One region of the Paenibacillus sp. Y5S-9 genome, then DNA from elsewhere that is predicted to be linked to it. Evidence: riboswitches for the same ligand, from Rfam matches in the RefSeq annotation. Region 1 holds a riboswitch; the other holds the start of a gene.
The links. A riboswitch is a leader RNA that binds a small molecule or an ion and turns the genes downstream of it on or off. The one in region 1 is predicted to bind cyclic di-AMP.

Region 1 (3,423 bases):
TACGGTACAATTTGACGATAACGAAATGTGACATTTTAAAGGAATAGGGCCTATTTTTTGAACTATGCCTTTGCATGACCGCGGATTTCATTTATAATGGGGTTATGTTAGGGAGAGGAGGCAACACCATGGGGAACCAACCGGCAACAGAACAATTTTTTAATGATAAGCTGGCGGAATCGAAAGTTCATTTTGAACGTGCCCTGGATTGTAAACATACGGAATTCGATGACCTTTATCCCTATATGATTGAACATCCTCAATTTTTCTGGTACAAACGCTATGTTGCCTGGTCAGAATTACTGACGATTGTAGGCTTGTGCGAAGAGTTGTCCTTCTCTTGGAAAGAACAATTTACACCGCATCAAGTGGAGTACCTTGAAGAACGTGTGATGTCCGCCAAAGTGCTTGATTTTTGGTTCGAGAAGAACGACAGCAAAGAGCACGCGCAGCGGTAACTTTCAGTCGGGACATAATTTCGAATGACATGACAGTCCAATACAGTCACGTGAGACCTAAATGACATTTCATTTAGGTCTCTTTTTGTAAATAAATTTGGAATATAGGAGCCATGAAGATGATCAGTGATACAGAACTGGACGCCCTGCGTCTGTCAGGTGAGAAAGTAAGAGTAGTACGGGACGAGCTGGAATCTAACGATGTAACCGGGATTGTTGTTGCCTGGGATGGCGAGCAGGTACTTATCCGTCGTCAGAATCGACGTGTCGTCAAGCTGGATCGCGGTTACCGATATCAGCTGTTTAGCGAGCCGCGCCAGAGTCCACTTAGTGAGTAACAGTTTATAATTATGGCAGAGCCATGAGCGTTAAATGTTTGGAATTACCATGATTTGTTGGCATAATTGACTCACTCGGGAGAGAAGATAGGTACAGTGAGGAAGATCTGTAACTATAGCCGAGAGGGTGTGCTACAAGCCATGACATTGATGAATGATAAAGTTCATGCCTACAAGGATCAGATTGGAGCATTAAGCGATGTACTGCCAGGTGTGGTGAAGTCATATCATGAGTTTACGGGAGAATGTTTCCAACCTGGCGTGATTGATGCCAAGACAAAACAGCTCATTGCGCTCGGCATTGGATTGTTTGCCAACAATGAGGTATGTACTTTCTACCATGTAGAAGAAGCCCGTGCCAAGGGCGCTACAGATCAGGAGATCATGGAGACCGTAGCCGTGGCCGGAGCTGTAGGAGGCGGACATGCTCTGTCTCAGGGCGCGATGCGAGTGCAGAAGGCGCTGCATTAGTAAGCAATGAAACATACATTTTAAGCACAAAAAAGGCATCCGGTTAATAACCGATGCCTTTTTGTATGTGAATCACATTTTTCCTAACATTTTATCATACATAAACTGTCCAGTTACCCGACGTGCTGTTACATAGCGGTCATTGAAGTATGGATTCGATAACTTTGTGATGCTTACACCTTTACTGCTGGAGGCATGAGCGAATTGTCCGCCGCCGATATATACACCTGTATGTGAAATGCCTTTGCCTGTTGTATTAAAGAACACCAGATCACCTGTCCGAACATTGCTTTTGGCTACCGGAGTACCTGCTTTGGCTTGCTGCTGAGAAGTACGTGGCAATTCAATGCTGTATTTGTTGAAAAGATATTTCATAAAACCAGAACAGTCAAAGCCGGCTACAGTCGTGCCACCCCATTTGTAAGGAATACCTGTCATGTTGTTCACTACGGAGTTGATACTGCTTGCCTCTGTGCTTGTTGCCCCGGATGTAAATAATACAGCTGCTCCAAAAATGGAGATAATCAGTTTTTTCAAAATCAATGTTCTCCCTTCGATGCCTACGGAGTTAGCTAAGGGTTCGGTAGAAGGTTCCCTATATTTCCTATGTATAAGAATAATTCACCCAAATTGGTTCCCCCGTTTTCAAACATGAAACTCGGCAATGAATAATTAAGTTTTTGTAACTATTTGAAACTATATTGCATAAATGCGTAATTGTCAAACCCATTTAAAACCCTTCGTAATACCTCAATGTTAGCGGAATTAAGGTTTTTATATGAAAGAAGGGATCAAGTTTGGGTATCATTCATGACAAAAACGTCATTATTGATTCGCTTAAGACGAATTTGGATAAATAAATAGGTTTGTCATGAGTTAAAAGAACTATTCCGTTATGTAGAATTAGAGATATTATATTCATTAAGTTGCATATATTGACAAAAATCGATTTTTTGCATATTATCTGAGTATCCAATCCACATATTGGATTAAAATTGATTTTATTATGCGATAAATACAAATAAAGGAGGTTTGTGGAAGCTTATCATAGGTAAAGTAGAAGTGGCAGATTTATAAAAACGAACATAGGAGAGTGTTACATTTGAAAGCGAAGAAAATAATTACTTTTGTCCTGGCATGTACGATGGTGGTGTTCTCAGCAGTTGGAATGGCAGTTCTCCCTGTAGGGACGGTATCTGCTGCGGATGCATCGGGTACTACAGCGAGTATTTCTGATATTTTGAAGAACCAGCTGCCGGATGGAGGTTGGAGAAAAGATTATAAACAGACAAGTGGAGAGTGGGCGAAGTCCACGATAGACAACAAGGCTACATACTCAGAAATTAGAAGATTGGCGAAGGAATTCAAAAAGACGAATGATCCGCGATACTCCACAGCTGCAATCAAAGGAATTAACTTTTTGATCAACATGCAGTATTCAAACGGCGGATGGCCACAAGTCTACCAAAGCTCCGGATATCACAAACATATTACCTACAATGATGATGCCATGATTAATGTAATGATCATGCTCGATGAAGTAGCGACACGCAAAGGTGATTTCTCGTTTATCGACAGCACACTTGCTAACCGCAGTAAAAATTCAGTTGCCAAAGGTGTGGAGGCGATTCTGAATACACAAGTCGTTTCAGGTGGTAAGCTGACAGCATGGGGACAACAACATGATTCCAGTTCCCTTAAACCAGCGAGCGCAAGAATCTACGAAGTGCCATCGCTGACAGCTGGAGAAAGTGTAACAATCGTTAAATTCCTGAAAACGAGACCTGCTAACTCTAAAATCACAGCATCCATTAAAGGAGCGGAGGCTTGGTTTAACAAGGTGAAAATTACGGGTTACAAGTATGAAAGAGCTAATGGAGATAGTAAAATTATCGCTGATTCCAAAGCTGCACCAATTTGGGCACGCTTCTATGAGATCGGAACAGATAAACCAATCTTTATTGGTCGCGACGGGGTAGTTAAATACAAATTAAGTGATATTGATAAAGAAAGAAGAGGCGGTTATGCATGGTATGGCAACTGGCCTTCCAAGCTTTAATTTGTAGTTAAAGGTAAAGCCCGAATCTATCTACGTCTGGTTCGGGTTTTATTGTTATTATTTTCAGTGTTGACATGATAGATTCCGCATGATATAT
Region 2 (3,423 bases), 2.3 Mb from region 1:
GACGAGGACCGCGAGGACATGATTCAGCGTGCTGTGGATGCAGGAGTTGGTCGCATGATCAACATTGGCTTTAACCGGGAGACGATTCCAACCACAATGAAACTCGCTGAAACATATGACTTTATCTATGCAGCTGTAGGGTGGCATCCCGTAGATGCGATCACAATGCAGGAGGGCGATTTGGAGTGGATTGCATCTTTATGCAAGCATGAAAAAGTGGTTGCGATCGGTGAGATTGGATTGGATTATCACTGGGATACTTCACCAAAAGAAATACAGCATCGCGTATTACGACAACAAATTGCTTTGGCGCGTGAAGTGAACATGCCGATTGTCATCCATAATCGGGATGCACATGAGGATATCATAAGAATTTTGCGTGAAGAGAAGGCGGGTGAGGTTGGTGGTGTAATGCACTCGTTCTCGGGCAGCTGGGAAACAGCGAAAAGTTGTCTCGATATGGGCTTCCATCTCTCTTTCGGAGGACCGATCACATTCAAAAATGCAAAGCAGCCCAAAGAGGTGCTGGCGAAGGTTCCTATGGACCGGTTTTTCATTGAAACAGATGCTCCATATTTGACACCTCACCCTTATCGTGGGAAGCGAAATGAGACAGCGCATGTACGTCTGGTTGCAGAGGCAGCAGCGGAAATTAAAGGCATTTCGGTGGAGGAAATTGCTGCAATAACAACCAAAAATGCCATGGAACGATTTGGAATTCGTTAAAAAAACGAGCAAATGAGGTGAAAAAGGCAGGTAAGCGGAGGTAATTTGCCCTTTGCTCCAAATAAATCAAGAATATTACAATATTTTAACCAAATATTCAGAAAAACGTACTTGATCAACGCTTTACAACATGCATCAAAACAGGATATCATCTTTTCAGTGAATTGTTGTGCGGAAAATTGGACAGATGTTCGGGGGATGAACAAAGGGACACTTTCCGATGAAACAACATTACTTTCATGAATCAGTCTCGCTGAGTCTCCGTTAACGGAGAGCGGGGGAACCAATAGGGCTTAAACATCGGTGTATTTGGCCGATGCGCAACGTTCGCTGACCCAAAAGCAGCGAAGGGAACTGCGAAGCCGTATTTGATTTCTTCTTTGGGTCTCGGGGTGAATTCAAGGGCGTCCGCCATGAGCGGGTGACCTAAGATAGGGCGGCTCTCTTTCGCCCGAACCCGACAGCTAACCTCGCAAGCGGAAAAAGAGAGGCAACCTCGTGCATGAATTTCCGATATTCAGAATCATTCGGAAGCCACGAAAGAGTTCCTCTTACACTCTTTCTTTGGCTTTTTTGTTTTTGAATAAAAGAAATATTGTCATCATACGGTAGGTATTCAGGAGGATGACATCATGTTGCGAAGATTGATTCATGGTGCAGAACCGGATTATGTTGGTCCAATCTGTGTTCTGTAGAAAATTTGGTATAGTCACGTCAAAGACATCATGCATTACTTTAGACGGCGAGGCTATGAAGGAGGACGGAGAAGTGGGCACATTCCAACCAGAAGAGACCCATGAGTCACGATCATCCAGTAAGTCTTTCGCGTTGCGGTGGAAGCATGAGAACATGCGTCAAATGGCATTGATCGCGATTTTCTCAATTGCGCTTACAATCATGATCTTGTTAGTCGTTTACGGTCAGGCCGGGAAACAAATTTCACTGGTTATTGATGGCAAAGCTCAGGTGGTAGAGACTCGTACAGGAATGCTTCAGGAAATGCTGGAGGAGCAGTCGATCACAGTCAGCCCTCACGATAAGGTATCCATGTCCATGAATGGGGCGATTACAGATGGAGACCGAATCGTTATTGAGCGGGCCGTTCCAGTCAACATTACGGCAGACGGAGACACCAAGACTCTGTATACAACGGATTCATCGGTAGAAGATGCAATTCAAAAATCAGGTATTCAAGTTGAGAGTAATGATAAAGTGTATCCGGCGCTTGGAACTGCCATCAAAGCGGATATGAAGATCCGTGTAGTGCGCGTAACAAAGCGTACAGTGGAGGTAGAGCAGCCAATCGCTTACAAAGTCATTAAAACGGCTGACCCTAGCTTGTACAAAGGGGATAACCGTGTCGTTGTAAACGGCAAAGAAGGCACACTTGTACAGCATATCGAAAAGGTATTTCAGGATGGAGAATTGGTCTCCAAAAAAATGGTCGGCAAATCTGTCGCGAATAATCGTGTAGATAAAGTGATCGCTGTCGGCACCAAAGCAAAACCGGTCGTGAAAGAACCTGTGATTCAGACCGTATCGGCTCAAACTTCAACAACCAAAAAGGCTACAACAACGAACTCGAAGAAAACATCTGCCTCGGGCAGCAAAGTCATTACCGTATCCGGGACTTCTTTTAAATACTCAAAAGTACTTAAAAATGTATCCATGACTGCCTACTCTTCCGAAGAGCCTGGCATTGGAACTAAAACAGCTTCCGGTACTCGTGTAACGGAAGGGCGCACCATTGCGGTTGATCCCAAAGTCATTCCAATTGGCTGGTGGGTATATATCGAAGGTCTGGGATTCCGTCGTGCGGAAGATACAGGCGGTGCCATTAAAGGCAACAAAATTGATGTATATTATGACAGTGTGAAGCATGCCCTGAATTTTGGACGTAAGAAAGGCAAGACGGTCTACGTGATCGGTCCGGTGAAGCCGGAAGCGAACTAAAATCGTTTTACTTTGAAATGGGAATGCTATAAAATAGTTGCATGAATGATTCATGCGGAATATGCGGCGGAGGAGTCTGAATTCAGTCTCCCCCGCCGTTGGCAGAGAAGAGGATATTCCTCTTCTTTTTGCGTTAGAAAGGAAGAAATGGAACATGATAAAAGAAGTCATTGTGGTGGAAGGCCGTGACGATACGGTAGCCATCCGTCGGGCCGTTGAAGCCGATACAATAGAAACAGGTGGCTCAGCAATCAACCAACGCATTCTGAAGCGGATTGCGCTTGCTCAGGAGAGACGGGGAGTCATTGTACTGACAGATCCGGATCATGCTGGCGAACGCATTCGTAAAATTATTGCGAACAAGGTGCCTGGCTGCAAACATGCCTTCATTCCGGAAGCCGATGCAACACGCAAAGGGGACATTGGGGTGGAGAATGCCTCACCGGAGGCGATCCGTCATGCTCTGGCACGCGTACATACTTCATACGAAGGTGCTCCGAGCCTGATCGATTGGGAGGACCTGATCGCGGCAGGACTTATCGTGCATCCGCAGGCTGCTGCACGTCGCATGGAGATGGGCAATCTGCTGGGCATCGGTTATTGTAACGGGAAGCAGTTCCACAAACGTCTCAGTGTATTTCAGATTACACGGGAAGAGTTCTCTACAGCATTAGCGCAAATTGAACGTGAAGGATTGTGAGCATATGAAGGACATGGAAGAGACGATAGAAATTGCAACGCCCA

Region 2: it holds a riboswitch for cyclic di-AMP, as region 1 does, so the genes downstream of both, V6669_RS00150 (ubiquitin-like domain-containing protein) here and V6669_RS10575 (C40 family peptidase) in region 1, are expected to answer to the same signal.

The regions. Positions count from the first base shown of each region.
Region 1 is NZ_CP145887.1:2,351,371-2,354,793, forward strand. It holds gene V6669_RS10555 (xanthine phosphoribosyltransferase) at 1-31, shown strand, start outside; gene V6669_RS10560 (hypothetical protein) at 129-458, shown strand; gene V6669_RS10565 (hypothetical protein) at 578-796, shown strand; gene V6669_RS10570 (carboxymuconolactone decarboxylase family protein) at 938-1,267, shown strand; gene V6669_RS10575 (C40 family peptidase) at 1,340-1,804, opposite strand; cyclic di-AMP (ydaO/yuaA leader) riboswitch at 1,810-1,941, opposite strand; gene pelA (pectate lyase) at 2,361-3,326, shown strand.
Region 2 is NZ_CP145887.1:32,011-35,433, forward strand. It holds gene V6669_RS00145 (TatD family hydrolase) at 1-726, shown strand, start outside; cyclic di-AMP (ydaO/yuaA leader) riboswitch at 968-1,221, shown strand; gene V6669_RS00150 (ubiquitin-like domain-containing protein) at 1,495-2,679, shown strand; gene rnmV (ribonuclease M5) at 2,834-3,379, shown strand; gene rsmA (16S rRNA (adenine(1518)-N(6)/adenine(1519)-N(6))-dimethyltransferase RsmA) at 3,384-3,423, shown strand, end outside.